4 regions of the Solibacillus sp. FSL W8-0474 genome follow, and region 4 is predicted to be linked to each of the others. Evidence: predicted binding sites of a transcription regulator. Region 4 holds the regulator's gene; each other region holds the start of a gene.
The links. Region 4 encodes LexA, which represses DNA repair genes until DNA is damaged. Its sites were predicted from a motif close to CGAACATATGTTCG; they were not measured.

Region 1: the regulator LexA is predicted to act here: its motif matches at 2,678-2,691, upstream of NYE67_RS02385 (Y-family DNA polymerase).
Region 2: the regulator LexA is predicted to act here: its motif matches at 2,560-2,573, upstream of recA (recombinase RecA).
Region 3: the regulator LexA is predicted to act here: its motif matches at 2,038-2,051, upstream of addB (helicase-exonuclease AddAB subunit AddB).

What each region holds. Positions count from the first base shown of each region.
Region 1 is NZ_JBBOQJ010000001.1:470,850-475,072, reverse strand. Features, by position in the region: gene NYE67_RS02395 (L-threonine 3-dehydrogenase) at 1-800, opposite strand, end outside; gene NYE67_RS02390 (YolD-like family protein) at 1,071-1,391, opposite strand; gene NYE67_RS02385 (Y-family DNA polymerase) at 1,405-2,658, opposite strand; gene NYE67_RS02380 (hypothetical protein) at 3,219-3,380, opposite strand; gene NYE67_RS02375 (carbon-nitrogen family hydrolase) at 3,717-4,223, opposite strand, start outside.
Region 2 is NZ_JBBOQJ010000001.1:1,095,797-1,100,019, forward strand. Features, by position in the region: gene NYE67_RS05345 (helix-turn-helix domain-containing protein) at 1-453, shown strand, start outside; gene pgsA (CDP-diacylglycerol--glycerol-3-phosphate 3-phosphatidyltransferase) at 500-1,078, shown strand; gene NYE67_RS05355 (competence/damage-inducible protein A) at 1,229-2,488, shown strand; gene recA (recombinase RecA) at 2,656-3,720, shown strand.
Region 3 is NZ_JBBOQJ010000001.1:771,601-775,823, reverse strand. Features, by position in the region: gene addB (helicase-exonuclease AddAB subunit AddB) at 1-1,997, opposite strand, end outside; gene NYE67_RS03750 (TVP38/TMEM64 family protein) at 2,127-2,750, opposite strand; gene NYE67_RS03745 (PDZ domain-containing protein) at 2,897-4,066, opposite strand.
Region 4 is NZ_JBBOQJ010000001.1:2,549,543-2,553,765, reverse strand. Features, by position in the region: gene NYE67_RS12890 (DNA alkylation repair protein) at 1-632, shown strand, start outside; gene NYE67_RS12885 (5' nucleotidase, NT5C type) at 709-1,254, shown strand; gene NYE67_RS12880 (gamma-glutamyl-gamma-aminobutyrate hydrolase family protein) at 1,373-2,068, shown strand; gene lexA (transcriptional repressor LexA) at 2,152-2,775, opposite strand; gene yneA (cell division suppressor protein YneA) at 2,938-3,285, shown strand; gene NYE67_RS12865 (YneB family resolvase-like protein) at 3,272-3,928, shown strand; gene NYE67_RS12860 (lactate dehydrogenase) at 4,101-4,223, shown strand, end outside.

The DNA.
Region 1 (4,223 bases), 2.1 Mb from region 4:
ATCGGATCTACATCATAATCCATTGAGAAGCTTGGAATATGCTTTTGAATTTCCGCTGCAATCTGCGACGGCTCGAAGCTCATGGCTGATATATTAAACGCATTACGATGTATAAGCTTTGCCGGGTCTGCTTCCATTAAATCAACAATTGCCTGCAGTGCATCCGGCATATACATCATATCCATATAAGTACCTTCTGCAATATAAGATGTGTAGCGACCTTCTGCAATCGCCTTATAATAAATATCTACTGCATAATCCGTCGTTCCCCCACCTGGTGGCGTTACATAAGAAATTAATCCTGGGAATCGGACTCCGCGCGTATCCAGTCTATAGCGTGTATAGTAATAATCACATAATAATTCGCCCGCTACCTTGTTTACTCCGTACATTGTAGTTGGACGCTGTAATGTATCTTGTGGTGTATTGTCCTTTGGCGTAGAAGGACCGAATGCGCCGATTGAGCTTGGCGTGAAAAACTGCATATCGAGCTCACGTGCTACTTCAAGTGCATTCATTAAACCGCCCATATTTAAATTCCATGCAAAAACTGGATTTTTTTCTGCTGTTGCTGATAGTAGTGCAGCCATATGAATCATCGTATCTGCGCCAAAATCATGTGCGAGCGCATGCATGCGTTTCCCATCTGTTACATCCAATACTTCAAATGGACCTTCATGCTGATCAATTTTTCGAATATCTGTTGCCAATACATTGTCAACGCCATACGTATGACGCAATTTCTCTACTAATTCCGAACCAATTTGACCTAAAGCACCGGTCACCATAATTTTTTTCACGATGAAGCCTCCCTATCCTTTAAAAGATGAATCCACCCCTAAATATTGCTGAACTCTATCTATTATTTTTTATTCACTAAAAACAATTGTCCTTCAGGAAAGCACAATCATCTACAATGAAAACTTGATGTTCAAAGATTTCCATGAAATTGATTATAGGGTGTTCTTTTGTAAAAAACAATATTTTTTGAATATTCTTTTTCAGCGATACATTTGTACGTGTACAAAATCCGAATGGGTAATGCCCGCTAGATAAGTATAGTTGGAATTTTATTCATCCAATATGGCTTCATAAATATTGTGAAATAGAATTTTTCGGTTGTCTGTTAGCTTCACATATTGTTCGTGTACATTTACTTTTTGAATAATACCTGTAATTGTGTAAATGCCTGTTTGCTCCCACACCTTCAATTGGATGGGGCTAGCTTCTGAATAGGCTCTCTGTAAATTTATATTAATTTGTTCCAATTGGGCTTCATCCAATTCAGGCTGTATCACCAATGCATCCTCTTCCTGCCATTCACGCAATAACTTTACATGCTCGGGTAACATCATCGCGGTCCATTTAATCACACCTCTATCTTTGTTCATCGCGTTCACTCCCTTATTGTTTATGTCCGCCTACTAATGTCGACCGTGCAAGTGCTGTACCCGCTTCTGTATAGGAAACTGCACGTAATAAGGCAGTCGTTCCGTATTTTGTACGTAAACGGTCCATTGTTTCCCCGAGCTTACGGTTGCGCCACCTCTTCTCATCAAATAAGCTTAGCTGCATTGAATATTCACTTTCGATATTACTTAATGTAATTGTAATTTTGCGTGCTGGGCGTTCTGCGTAAAATTCGTCGAGTAATTGTTTACATACTTCAAAAATCTTCAATGTATCATTTGTCGGCTCATCAATTGTACGCGAACGATGAAATCCACCTCCGAAAGCATCTTTACTATAGCTAAGTCCCAATGATATCGTTCGTCCGGTTTTCTTTGCTTCCCTTGCACGCCTTGCTACGTCTTCACACATTTCAAGCAGTACGACTAAAATTTCCTTTCGGCTGCGGTAATCACGCATGAGCATTTGCCCTTTTCCGAAGCTGATTTGCCCCTGCATGATTGGGGCACCAACAGTCGAGTGATCGATTCCCCATGCATGATAATAGAGCTGATTACCCAACACTCCAAAGCGTTTTTCCAGTAGGGATAAATCGGTATGCGCTAAATCATAAACAGAGTAAATACCCATATGATTCAGCGTTTTTTCTGTACGACGACCAATTCCCCACATTGTAGATAGCGGCATTATCGGCCATAATTTTTCCGCTACATCATTATATGTCCATTTCGCAAATCCCGTTTTCTTTGCTTCAATATCCAGCGCCAGCTTTGCCATGAGCATATTTGGTCCAAAACCGACTGCACATGGAATGTCAAATTGGTTGTAAATAAGTTGTTGAATATACTGCGCCGTTTCTTCAGGATTTCCCCATAATTTTTCTGTCCCTGTTAAATCGATAAAGCTTTCATCTACGCTATATACATGAATGGCCTCTTTTGGAACGAAATTATTGAACAAACGTGTAATTTCCATCGACATACGAATAAAGAGTGACATTCGCGGCTCAAATAGGCGAATGTCCGGATGTGGCGGGATTTCAAACAAACGTGATCCGGTACGAATATTAAAGCGCTTTTTCATTGGAGGCGATGCAGCAAGTACGACGCTTCCCTTTTGCTGAAAATTCCCGACAATGGCAATTGGCACTTCCATTACATTTAAGTTTTCTAACGATGCGATACAGCTCGCATAAAAGCTGCGCATATCAATACATATAATCGAGCGTTCTGGTGCATTTTCATACATGAAGCTCATCTCCTTAAAGAGAACATTTGTTCTTATATTAAAATGAGACATGTGAGATGGCAAGTGGTAAGTAATGGGGAACTTTGCTCAAAGGATAATTTTTTTCATCAGATATTTTGCGTTATTTATCTAATTTAGGCTCTTTTTAGACAATCTATTGAATATTATTTTAAGGTCAGGGAATTTTATTCGTCTCTTCTTTGTTCATATTCGTCAACTGTAGTTACTTAATCGTCAATTTCATAAACTTAATCGTCAATCGGTATTACATATTCGTCACTTAAGCACCGATAATCGTCGCTTGAAATTTTAATAGACAATTAAACTTTTTATTCGCCACTTGATGCAACTTAATCTCCACTCTCTATTTTCTAGTTGAATCCATATCTATCTAACAGGTTCGGTTAATGGAGAGAAAAATCAATTAGCAACACAAATAACAGGTTAATCAGCACACGTTTCAGCAGTGAAATGGGTTATATAAATAACAAGAAAAACGCTCACTCTGAGCGTTTTTTTGTCGAAATATTTTACTATCTTTATTGAACTAAAATCTCCTTCTATTTATCATTTTTACGCTGAATCTCTGCTAAAATAAATCCTCCCATAATTGCAAGCGGAATGCTGTTTGCAAAGATTGGTGGTTCTAAAAAGCTTTCTAAAAAACTTCCGAAAATTCCACCCAAAATTGTTAATATAATTGCAATTATAATTCTCCCCATATAATTAAATCCTCCTCTTCAACTTTGCATAATTACATAATATTCAGTATATTTTAACTATTCATTAACTTCCTTCTAAAAAATGACATTCAAATAAATATAATTAGCAATGGTTTTGACAATGGAATTAACAAAGGAACATAAATTTATGCGCTGATGCTAATTCTTAAGCCAAATGGTGTGTCAATTTGACCATATAAAGCATCTAAATGTTGTTATAATAACAAAAACAGGGACACCAATTAATATGCGAATTGTGTCCCCAAATGTTATGTTTTTACTGTTCTCTCCCTATCAACCGAACCCGTTAATAGCTACCTGGTACGCTTCAAAAATTTATTCTTTTATTACTTTCTCATAAAGACCCGGGCGGCGATCCTCGTAAACCGGGATTCGTCCGCGCACCTCATCGACATTCGAAAAATCAACATCAATAATTGCCAGCTCCTCATCTTCTGCACCTGTCCAAAGAACCTCGCCCCATGGACCGATAATCATCGATTGCCCGTTGAAATTTTCCACTTTACGTGCGATGCGATTTACCGCCACGACGAAGCACTGATTTTCAATAGCACGGGCCTGTAATAAAACTTTCCAATGATCGATACGCGGCGTTGGCCATTGTGCCGGTACAAACAATACCTTTGCACCATCCAATGCATGAGAGCGTAACCATTCCGGGAAACGAATGTCATAACAAATGACACCACCAGCTTCCAGCTCATCTAATGCAAAGCGGTTCATCTCATTCCCTGACTCCAAATACAAATGCTCATCCATTAAACGGAATAAATGTGCTTTACTATACTCGCCGACCAATTCTCCATCACGATTATATGTGTA
Region 2 (4,223 bases), 1.5 Mb from region 4:
AAACCGATTGAATATGAACAAAATCCAAGCTCAACACCGAGTAAACCTGTAGAAGATACAGAGGAAAACAACGAAGAAGATGAAGAACCAGTAGAAGAACCGGTTGAAGAAGAACCTGAACCTGCCCAAACAATTAGCTCAGGTGTTGTTTCTGGAGAAGATACAACATTTGAAGTGTCTGGAACAGATACATTGAATGTTCGTGTTGAAGTGTCAGGCGAAACTTGGGTTGGCATTCGTAACGAACAACGCCAAGAGCAGATTCCTGCACGTGTATACAAAGCAGGGGAAATTGCTGAAAACGATTCGACGGCAGATGGATATGCAAGAATTCGTTTAGGAAATTCAAAAGTGGCTAAAGTATATGTAAATGATGTAGAATTAACATATGCACAAGATCGTATGACGCAAAATGTCATATTAAAATTAGTGAATGAACAACAAGGAGAGTAGTCATCTATTAAGATGGCTCTTTTCTTTCGATGAAAGGTGTTAACAAATGAACATTCCAAATAAGATAACAGTCTCCCGCATTTTATTAATCCCAGTATTTGTGATTGTAATGATGTTTGATTTCGGTTGGGGGAATATGACGCTGTTTGGCGCGGAAATGCAAGTGAACTATTTTGTAGGCGCACTGATTTTTATTTTCGCTTCAGCAACGGATTGGGTAGATGGCTATTATGCCCGTAAATATAATTTAGTGACGAATTTTGGGAAGTTTTTGGACCCGCTTGCAGATAAACTGCTCGTTTCAGCTGCTTTTATATTATTGGTGGAAATCGAATTAGCGCCTGCCTGGATTGTCATTATCATCATTTCGCGTGAGTTTGCAGTAACAGGCTTACGACTGATTTTGGCCGGTCAAGGTGAAGTGGTGGCCGCAAATCAGCTCGGTAAAATTAAAACTTGGGCCCAAATTGTCGCAATCTCCGCATTGATTTTACACAACACAATTTTTACTTTAGTTGGCATACCATTTGATATGATTATGCTCTATGTTGCCCTTATCTTTACAGTATGGTCCGGATGGGATTATTTCTACATTAACCGTCGTGTACTGTTGGATTCGAAATAAAATAAATAAATTTCAAAAAACTAGGTTAGATTTTCTTTATGGATAGGAATAGTAGTATTATGAATCCATTAAGATAAAACAAATTCCCGTACGTTTGTACGAGAGGATGTTTTTCTAATCTAGTTTTTCTTTATATAAGGGGGTCTTTGAATGAATGCAGAAATTATTGCGGTAGGGTCGGAATTGTTATTGGGGCAAATTGCCAATACGAATGCAAAGTTTATTTCAAGTCAGCTATCTGAACTTGGGATTAATGTTTATTATCATACCGTTGTAGGGGACAATGAGGCGCGGCTTCTCGAGGCGATCCGTATTGCAGAACAGCGTGCAGACCTAATTATTTTCTCCGGCGGGTTAGGACCGACAAAGGATGATTTAACGAAAGAAACAATTGCAAAGCATTTAGATCGAAATTTAGTATTTGACGAGACGGCACTCTATGCGATTGAAGAGTTCTTTTCGAAACAAAAACGTCCTATGACAGAAAACAACCGGAAACAGGCGCTTGTATTGGAAGGTTGTGATGTGCTGCTAAATCAGCATGGCATGGCACCGGGTATGTTTTTATCCGAAAGTGACCGCATTTATATTTTGCTACCAGGACCGCCTAAAGAGCTTGAGCCAATGTTCCAATACGAAACGAAGCCGAAGTTAGCGGCACTTTTACATGATGGTGGCGTTATTTTATCGCATGTACTGCGTTTTTATGGCATTGGGGAAGCAGAACTGGAAGATCGTATCGAGAATATATTGGATGAACAAACAAATCCAACTGTTGCACCGCTTGCTTCAGATGGGGAAGTAACACTGCGAATTACAGCGAAAGCGCAAAATGAACAGCAGGCATTCCGCTTAATTGAATTAAAGAAACGTGAAATTTTGGATATCGTCGGAGAGTATTTTTACGGGGTTAATGATGAATCACTAGGCTTTAATCTTGTCCAAATGCTATTGGAAAATGAATTAACGATTTCTGCCGCAGAAAGTTTAACTGCCGGTCTGTTCCAATCAGAGCTGGCGGAAGTTCCTGGTGTCGCTTCTGCATTAATTGGCGGCGTTGTAACGTATACAAAGGAAACAAAAATAGAACAGCTCGGTATTTCCGCTGATCTTATCGAAGAATATGGCATTGTGAGCAGTGACTGTGCCGCTGCAATGGCTATGAAAGTTCGAGAAAAATTTCATACAGATATCGGTATTGGGTTAACGGGCGCAGCAGGACCAGGCAGTCATGACGGTCTACCTGCAGGAGCCATTTGGGTAGGAATTAGTATCGGCGATCATGAGCCTTTCACATATCGTTTGCAGCTAACAGGGTCCCGAAACACGAACCGGATTCGAGCTGTTAAATTTACATTCAGCTATTTAATGAGGGAACTGGCTAATCTGGGTTACAAAAAGCTAATCTAGTTTAAGTTTTAGTGGAAAAATGTAGATTTGGAAGCGGAAAATAAGGCATTCAGAAGGTTTCTAAGAAAAAGCGAAAATATGTTCGCTTTTTTCTTGAATGTTATCTCATTAGCAAGTATAATAGAGACATAAGTTAAATAAAGCTTTTTTCTTAAGGAGGAAATAGTTTGAGCGATCGTAAAGCAGCGTTAGACATGGCGTTAAAACAAATAGAAAAACAATTCGGTAAAGGTTCTGTTATGAAGTTAGGTGAAAATTCCAACCGACATATGGAGACAACTTCATCAGGCTCTATCGCAATTGATGCAGCATTAGGTATAGGCGGCTACCCACGTGGACGTATTGTAGAAGTATACGGACCAGAATCATCTGGTAAAACAACAGTTACATTACATGCCATCGCAGAAATACAGGCTAACGGCGGTACAGCAGCATTTATCGATGCTGAGCACGCACTTGACCCGGTATATGCACAAAAATTAGGTGTTAATATAGATGAGTTACTATTATCACAGCCGGATACAGGTGAACAAGCACTTGAAATCGCGGAAGCATTAGTACGTTCTGGTGCGATTGATATTATCGTAATCGACTCTGTAGCAGCATTAGTACCAAAAGCAGAGATTGAAGGCGAAATGGGTGACTCGCATATGGGTCTTCAAGCGCGTTTAATGTCTCAGGCATTACGTAAATTATCAGGTGTTATTAACAAATCAAATACGCTTGCGATTTTCATCAACCAAGTTCGTGAAAAAATCGGAGTTATGTTCGGTAACCCGGAAACAACAACAGGTGGACGTGCCCTTAAATTCTACTCTTCTATCCGTTTAGAAGTACGTCGCGGTGAAGCGATTAAGCAAGGTACAGAAATTATCGGTAACAAAACGAAAATCAAAGTTGTAAAAAATAAAGTAGCACCACCATTCCGTACAGCGGAAGTTGATATTATGTACGGTGAAGGGATTTCAAAAGAAGGCGAAATCGTCGACATCGGTGCAGAACTGGATATTATCCAAAAGAGCGGTTCATGGTATTCATATAATAATGAACGAATTGGCCAAGGCCGTGAAAACGTAAAACAATTCTTAAAAGAAAACCCTGCAATTAAAGAGGATGTAACAGAAAAAATCCGTCAACATTTCGGAATCGGCGAGCTTGGCTATACAATCGGTGCCAATGACACAGCAGAAGAAGAAATCGATGAGCTGGAATTATTCGAAGAAGAAAAATAATATTTGTGAACCCAAGCGAGTGCCTTCGCTTGGGTTTTTGTTTTTTGTTGGGGGTGTGCATGGGAGGGGCGGTTTTATGACTTTGTTTAGTTAAGTGAGAAGTGCCTGTGAATTTATTTAGATTAACTTTGCTTTGCGTGATATTTGAAAACGGGCCTGACTTCGCTCATTTTGATTAATAGTGTTAGGAGAAACCGGTGGGGAATGTAGCTGGAAATTTTTATTAGAACGGTCGTTCGCTTTATTCGAAAATCTCCAACTGATATTAGAAAATCAGATGGGAATATTAGAAAATGGGGAACACTTATTAGCAAAGGTTTGGGATATATTAGAAAATCGGAAGTTTATTAGCACAAATAAAAATATATTAGAACTTTTAAAGAGTTATTAGAAAAACCTGCCAACAGCCAGTCGCCGTGTGCCACCGCAATAAACAAGTACTTTCCACCTCGACGCGGCATGCTCTGAAACAACCAATTCCAAGAATATAAAAAGCCCTTTAA
Region 3 (4,223 bases), 1.8 Mb from region 4:
TACTGTGTCGACGAGGAAATAGCACGGTAAAATAAAAAGCTCTCCTGAAGCAGCCTACTTTTTATACCCGGCGCCAATTCAACATCAATTTTTTCAAAGGCTTCCCGCTCATCATCGGATAATAATCCCCCTGCATCCATACGCATCGGATAGACACCATCGTTGACACCAATTACAAAAATCGCCTTTTTATTATCAAAGCGTGCAAACTCAACGGTTGAAACTGTCACCTCATCCAATGTTGGAGGCACACTTGAAAATTGCAGTGTTTCAAAGCCTTCATCTAATATTTGTGCCACTTCTTCCAACGGCATAATTTTGTCGCCGAACATGAGATCAAACTGCTCTAAAATATGCACCCAGCCATTCCAAGCCTGCTCATGTTCCAGTGAATGATGAAGTGCATTTTTCAGTTCTTCCTGTTCCTGCATTTTTAAAAGTTTTTTATAAATATCCAGTTTTTCCATAAACTCGTACAATGCCACTACAATTTCACGGCCTGTCCGTTTACCTTTCAAGCGGTTTTGCAATGCTAAAACCGGTTCGCGGATTAAATCCCGAATTGACTTTAAAAGCTGTTCATGTTCCAATTCATCTTCTGTCTGTATCGAATTTACTTTTTCCAAAGATTTAAAACGACGATAATGCCAAACTTCTTCGTTTAGCCATCGATCATGGACAATCCCTTTTGCAATGACAAAATTTTCAAGAATGTCGGCTCTGTCCCGCATTGCCATTAAATTCGCTCCATACGGAAAGAAAAGATCCGTTTTAATACTCCGGAATATCGGCTCATACTTCCAATTTGTTGTGATAATTTCCAACACAGATCGACTAAATTCAATAAGCGGATGATACAGCATCGCCCGTTTCTCATTTGAGAAAAAAGGAATCTCGTATTGCATAAAGGTCGTACCGATAATTGCCTCATATACATCCGCCTGGCGGTACATAATCCCGATATCTTTATAGCGCAACCCCTTTTTTAAGACAAGTTGCTTTATTTCCTGGGCAATTCCTTGCACTTCAGCTCGTGGATTTACACCTTCCAGTATTTGCGCATGTCCTGTCGATTCAATCGGAGCGTCAATAACTTTGTCAAAGCTTCGTTCAATTTGCAGCAAGTCTTGATTTTTTGCACGGTAATTTACTTCGAGATGAACTCTTGGCTCCTCTTCAATGTCGATTCCCTTTTCAAAACGCAGCTTTTGCAGTTCATGCTTTATTTTGTCATATGTCATGGCGGCCCTGTAAAATACAGATCCTTCGAGCATATCAGCCTGGGGGTCCTCCAATGGCAGCACAATTGTGACACGCTTGGCATAAATTAAAAGCTCTTTTAAGATCGACATTTCCTGTCCATTGAATGAAACAAACCCATCTAAATACACATGGGTATCCCGCAAGCTTTCCATCTTCGGAATGCGTTCGATTAGCATTGGAAAGTAGCCGTCTCCGTCAATATATTCCGTTCCAATACGCTCATGTAGCTGCTTTAATATAATTTGTAAATCATGCAATTTATGGAGCAGTACTTCGCTCGCTCCATTTTCCCTAAGTGAATCAATTAGTGGCTCAATTGTCTCCACATCAATATGGTACTGACTGAATTCTTTTAGAATTTGTTCGACTTCCTTCGTAAAACCACGCTTACCGGCCGCTCGTTTAAAAAGTAAAAATTCTTCTTGGTGTTCTTCCAAAATACGGCGTAATAACATGCGGTACCCTGTGCCATCAATACGCTCACGTGCAATGCCGCCTTCATTTTGCAGTACATACCATGCCAACCGCTTAAATGTCATAACTTGCGCCCGCATCATGCCTTCTATGTCATAATTCGTCGTCAGTTCATACTCTGTTGTAAATGACATTTGGTCAGGTACTAAAATAAAAATTGGATTGGCAAACAAATTTGTTTTTAAATCCTCCACAATCTCGCGGTGAATAAAAGCTGTTTTCCCCGTACCTGCCCGACCCGAAATGACTCGTAATGTCATAATTTCACCTCATTTATCTTTGTTAATCTATTATAATATAAGAATACATGTTCGTACATTAATGGCATTCATAAAACAAAACCTTGTTCTTTTACACAACTGCAAAAAACAAGGTTTGATCATTACATATTATTTATTTCTTCTAAGTTTTTCAATTTCACGCAAGTCGCGCTCTACACGCTTATTTAAGATCCGTTCGATAAATTTACCGATAGCCCAAATGATCAATACAATGACAATCGATATAATAATTTTTACCGGTGACTTTAAAATGTCTCGTAAATCACTACCTAAATAACTAATTAAAAAAATCATAATTGGCTTAGAAATAAATAGTGTTAAAAAGTAATACTTTTTCTTAATATTTGAGAGACCGGCCACGCTGTTTACCACAACAACCGGTGTGAATGGCAAACATAGCAATACAAATAATGGCGTAAATCCTCTTATATCTACCCAATGAATCAGTTTTTTAACTTGGGTTTGTTCTTTTATGCGACGGAAGATTCGATACTTCCCAAACTTTCGAATCATTAAGAAAAACAGATAAGAACCTGCAACCGTTCCGAGCCATGACAGTAAGAAGCCCCAAAACAGTCCGTAGGCAGCTGCATTGGCAATAACGATGATAAATAAAGGCAATATCGGTAAAAATGATTCTATAAAAGTTAAAAATATACTGAAAAAGGGACCTAATAATTTATATTTTTCTACAACAATTTCCACATTGTCGATAGTCATCCAATCCAACATAACCTTCACTCCTGCCACAACATGAAATACTAGAAGCATTTAACAATTTTAGTTTTGATCTTTTTCACTTTTATAGTAACATAAATTATTCTATGTAACCTTAAAAAAAGAACCCCGTTTTCACGGGATTCTTTACCTTCTATAATCTAGTTCACTACTAAAAGTCCAATTTTATAATTATCATCCCGATGTACAACATGTTGGGCTAAACGCAACTCACCTGCATGATCCAGCACTTCCAGACGACAATGGGCTGCATTAATTTGCAGTGCTTTATATAAATCTTCTTCTGTATAAACATCTTGTCCATTCACACGCTTTATAACTTCTCCTGCCAAGAGGCCCATTTTTTCTGCCGGCGAATTTGGTAAAATCCCTGCAATCATAACACCTCTATCACTACGCATTACAGCATAGCTATTACGATCTTCGGCACGGCTGTAATAAACCCCTATAACCGTCCGCGAAATTGCTCCCAATGCCAAGGCTGCTGCACCTAATACAGGTGAAAAATAGGCAGCTAATCCGACTATCAATACAAATTGACCAATCATGACTATCGAACGCCCCATTTGAGGATAAACGTTCATCGGCAGCTTTTGACGAACCATTTGCTGGAAACCAATTATAAACGGGAAGACAATGAGTGAAAACTGCTCAGCACCAACTGTAAACTGCGGCCAAAATGGAGCAAAACTCTGAATCCCATCACCAGGTATTATTGTAAATACAGGCAATACCCAAAGCTGTTTACTGTAATAACCGATACCGTTTAATCCGCGCTTAGTCGTCTCCATAATAGGAGAGGCAAAACGTCTACCATAACGGCGAATCAAAATTCCTTCCGCCATTAACAAAAGACCTGTCAAAATTGGTACTGTCATGACAAGATTTGTTACTGCATCAGTACCATTCAGTTCAAGCGGACCGATAGAATATGTCCAATTTTGCCATTGCATAATAGCAAGCATACAAAAAGCGATGGCCATTACAATAGCCGGTGACAATAAATGATACGTATAAATAAGTAATGCTACGAGACTTACAACAAAAACAAAAGTTAATAATTCGAGTGAGACCGTTAAGCCAATGACAAGACTAAAAACGGAAATAATAACGGAAAGTACAAACCCCATTACTAGCATATTTTTCAACTCGGACCAGCCACCTAGTATACGCCTATTGAAGAATCGCCGTTCACGTTTCACTCTGCGGTATCCTAAATAAATTGCAGAAATTATAGCGATATACAACAAAGGATTTATAAAAAGTCGGCCAATCCCTTTCAAAATTTCAATTAAAATTGTTTCATCCATTTTCTCACCTACCGTACAATTAATTGTATCAAATCCTATTGATTATGCGTAGTCCCATTTGTACCGATAATAAAATAAAGACGACCTGAAATAAACAATTTCAAGGTCGTCCTGCATATACTGATATTCTTTTTTCATTCTATTAGAGCATCACATC
Region 4 (4,223 bases):
GAGCAAAGGAACCGCTATTTGGTGTAACGATTGGCTCGATGAAACCATATGTTAAGCAAATCAAAATAGACCAGGAACTTGCGGAACAATTATATGCAACTGGCAACTATGATGCGATGTATTTTGCCGGAATCATCGCAGATTCAAAAGCAATGTCGGAAGCAGATTATAATCGATGGATTGAGCAAGCCTATTTTTATATGATATCTGATTATATTGTTGCAGTTACATTAGCGGAATCTGAAATTGCCCAACAAGTAAGCGATAAATGGATTGCAAGTGGAGAAGAGCTGAAAATGTCTGCTGGCTGGCATTGTTATTGCTGGCTCCTCGGTAATAGAAAAGATGAGGAGTTCTCAGTTCAGAAAATGAAGGAAATGCTTGAACAGGTAAAACAAAATATCCACCGAGTACCACCACGTACACAAGTTGCGATGAATAACTTTGTAATGACTGTCGGTATTTCTTTTAAGCCATTACATAATGAGGCGTTGCAAATTGCAGAGGATATTGGTGAGGTAGAAATTAAGCATAAAGGGAAAAAGCCTGGAAAAGTAAACGCGTATGCAGAAATTGTAAAGCAAGTTGAAAAAGGGCGTATCGGATTTAAACGCAAATATGTTCGTTGTTAGTTGTAGAGAGTAATACCTTGTTATTTCACGATATAATTGTATAAACTTAAATTAGAAATTTCAAGGAGGAAATTATATGAAGAAAAGTATTGCGATTGATATGGACCAGGTTTTAGCTGACTTTTATTCTAAGTTACGTATTACTTACAATGAGAATTTTGGCACTTCCTTTACGGACGAGGAATTTTTATTAACTACGCAGCGTGATTTACCACGTGAAGATGCGAAGAAACTATTTGCACTATTAAATGAGCCAGATTATTTCCGTGATTTGGACTTACTGGATGACGATGCAATTGAAGTCATTCAGGAGCTGCAGGAGCATTATGAAATCTTTATAGCTACTGCTGCAATGGATGTACCGGGATCATTCACAGCCAAATATGATTGGCTAATCAAGCATTTTCCATTCATCAAAACACAAAATATTGTATTTTGCGGAAATAAAGCAGTTATACATACCGATTATTTAATTGACGACAGTCCAAGACAACTTGCGGCATTTAAAGGAACAGGACTATTGTATTCAATGCCATACAATCGGGCAGAAGAAGGATATACACGCGTCCATAATTGGAAAGAAATTAAGGAATATTTTATAAAACAACTTGAAATTGTATAGTCAAACAGGGTCTGCATTTAGCAGCCCCTTTATTTGTAAATTTTTGTAGTCATTTAAGGCGATATAATAGTATAATTTAAAATATTTGAATTATTTTTTAACTTTAAGGGGATAGAAAATGAAGCCGATTATTGGATTAACGATGTATGACTTTGACAAGAAAATGGATATTAATAATGTCTATTTAACATCAATTGAACAAGCAGGGGGAATTCCGATTTGTATTCCGAATGCGACGAAAGGCAATGTTGAGGCTTTATTGGATATTGTTGATGGTATTGTATTAATTGGTGGTGCGGATATCGATCCGTTATTATTTAATGAAGAGCCGCATCGTAATATCGGGAGTGTAGTACGAAAGCGTGATGACAGTGATCTTTTATTAATGAATGAAGCATTTAAAAGACAAATGCCCATTCTAGGTATTTGCCGAGGACAGCAGATTTTGAATGTAGCCTTTGGAGGTACGATTATTCAGGATATTCCATCACAGGTAGAAAATATAGTCCAACATAAGCAACCATCCAAGCGCGGAGAATTAGCCCACACTGTTGATGTGAAAACACCAAAGTTTAAAGCGATTTTTGGAGAAGAATCATTTCGTGTGAATACTTTCCATCACCAATCAGTAGGGAAATTAGGGAAAGGTCTGATCACATCGGCTGTTGCAAAAGACGGTATAATTGAGGGAATAGAGCACGAATCCCATCCATATTGTGTGGCTGTACAGTGGCACCCTGAAGAGTTGGCACCAAACGGTGATATTTATGCACAACGTTTATTTAGTAGTTTTATAAATGCATGTAAAAAATAAAGGAGGACCCAGTCGATTTCGGCTGGGTTTTTTGTTTGAAAAAGAAAAAGCTTGCCGATTCTATTAGAATGGCAAGCTTTTAATTAATGAATATTTCGATATAGCCCTACTACTTTACCTAAAATTGATACTTGATTAACAATAATCGGCTCCATTGAACTGTTTTCAGGTTGTAGACGGAAATGAGTTTTTTCTTTGTAGAAACGCTTCACAGTCGCCTCATCTTCTTCGGTCATTGCAACAACAATTTCTCCATTGCTTGCAGTAGAAGTTTTCTTGACGATAACGTAATCCCCATTTAATATGCCTGCTTCAATCATTGATTCACCCATTATTTCAAGCATAAATAACTCATCTTCTGATGATCCATATGCATCGGGCAGCGGGAAATATTCTTGGATATCTTCAATAGCTGAAATAGGTAAACCAGCTGTAACTTTACCGATTAATGGTACGTGAATTACACCTTGCTTAGCTATTGGTAGCTCTTCTTGATCTAAAATTTCAATGGCACGCGGTTTAGTAGGGTCGCGACGTATAAGCCCTTTACTTTCTAATCGAGCTAAATGCCCGTGGACAGTTGAACTAGAAGCTAAACCTACTGCCTCTCCAATTTCACGAACTGAAGGCGGATAGCCTTTTGAACGAACTTCCTCTTTTATAAAAGTTAGAATAGCTTCTTGTCGCTTGGAAATTTTTTGTGTCAACTAACTCACCTCTTTATCATGCTATTTTTCTTAGTGTAAGTATAGCAGTATGCGAACACGAATGCAAACATAAGTTCGAAAAAACGGTTGACAAAAACATATGTTCGTATTATTATGGGAACAAACATTCCGAACGTATATTCGAAAAGAGGGGTTTTTATTATGAAAAAAATTAAGTTAAACAGCTTCACATCAATGTTTCTCATGTTTTCTATTCTATTATTGGTATTAATATTCCATAAAGACAATAATATAGAATTATACGAACAAGTATCTATCGAACAAGGAGATACTTTATGGTCGCTTGCAGACCATTATCGTGGTAAAATGGCAACGCATGATTGGATAAACAAAGTGAAAAAAGAAAACGGCCTACGAGATGGAAAAGTTGTTTCAGGACAAATATTGGTTGTACCAGTTGAAAAGGAAGCCCAATATATTGTTCAGTTGAATGAATCATCCGATGTGTCGACAATTAAGGTAGCGAGAGATAATAATGAAAAAAACTAAAGCAGTAATTTATTGCCGAGTCAGTACCGAAAAAAGTGCGCAAGAAACATCGTTGCAGCGCCAGCAAGAGGAACTTACGAAATATGCAAGAGCATTCGGTTTTAAAGAAGTAGAGATTTTTACGGATCAACATAGCGGCTATGACGTGGAACGTGATGGATTACTGGATATGCTCGATTATATGAGGGAAAATAAGATCAAAGCATTATTTGTTCAGGACGAAACTCGTTTAGGGCGAGGGAATGCAAGAATGGCAGTTCTCCATCTATTACAAAAATACGAAGCGACTGTTTATACATTGAATGATGCTGGTCCTGTAGTGTTAAATGAGATGGATACGATGCTGCTTGAAATATTGGCTGTAGTTGAAGAGTATCAGCGACGTATGCACAATGCTAAAATTCGTCGGGGAATGCGTCGAGCAGTAGAAAACGGGTATCAACCCCAAAATAATTTAAAAAACCGTGGGAATATTGAAGGTCGCGAACGAAAGGATGTACCAGTTGAAGAAATTGTTCAGCTCCGTCAAAAAGGCTTAACGTTTGCTGAAATAGCCACTACCATATCAGGCTTGGGTATACCCATTAGTAAAGCAACAGTACATAGACGATATATTGAATATATGGAGCATTTTGAAGATTAAAATTGTCCTTAAGATATCGCAACACAATTACAGGAATTCTATAGCAATTATAAAAATTAACTAAAGTATTACAGAAGAGTCACGTTCATTTGAGCGTGGCTTTTTATTATGATTTATTTAGTTTGTGGAATGATATGAATCAGAAGGTATTAAAGTATTAGGAGGAGAAATTTTGGACGTATTATTAGAACAAATTCGTAAAGATCTGGACTATTTAAATTCACAAGGTAAGCACGTAAAAAAAATTAAAATGAATTCTAAGGTTTTTGAAAGGATGACTAACAAGCTTACTGAT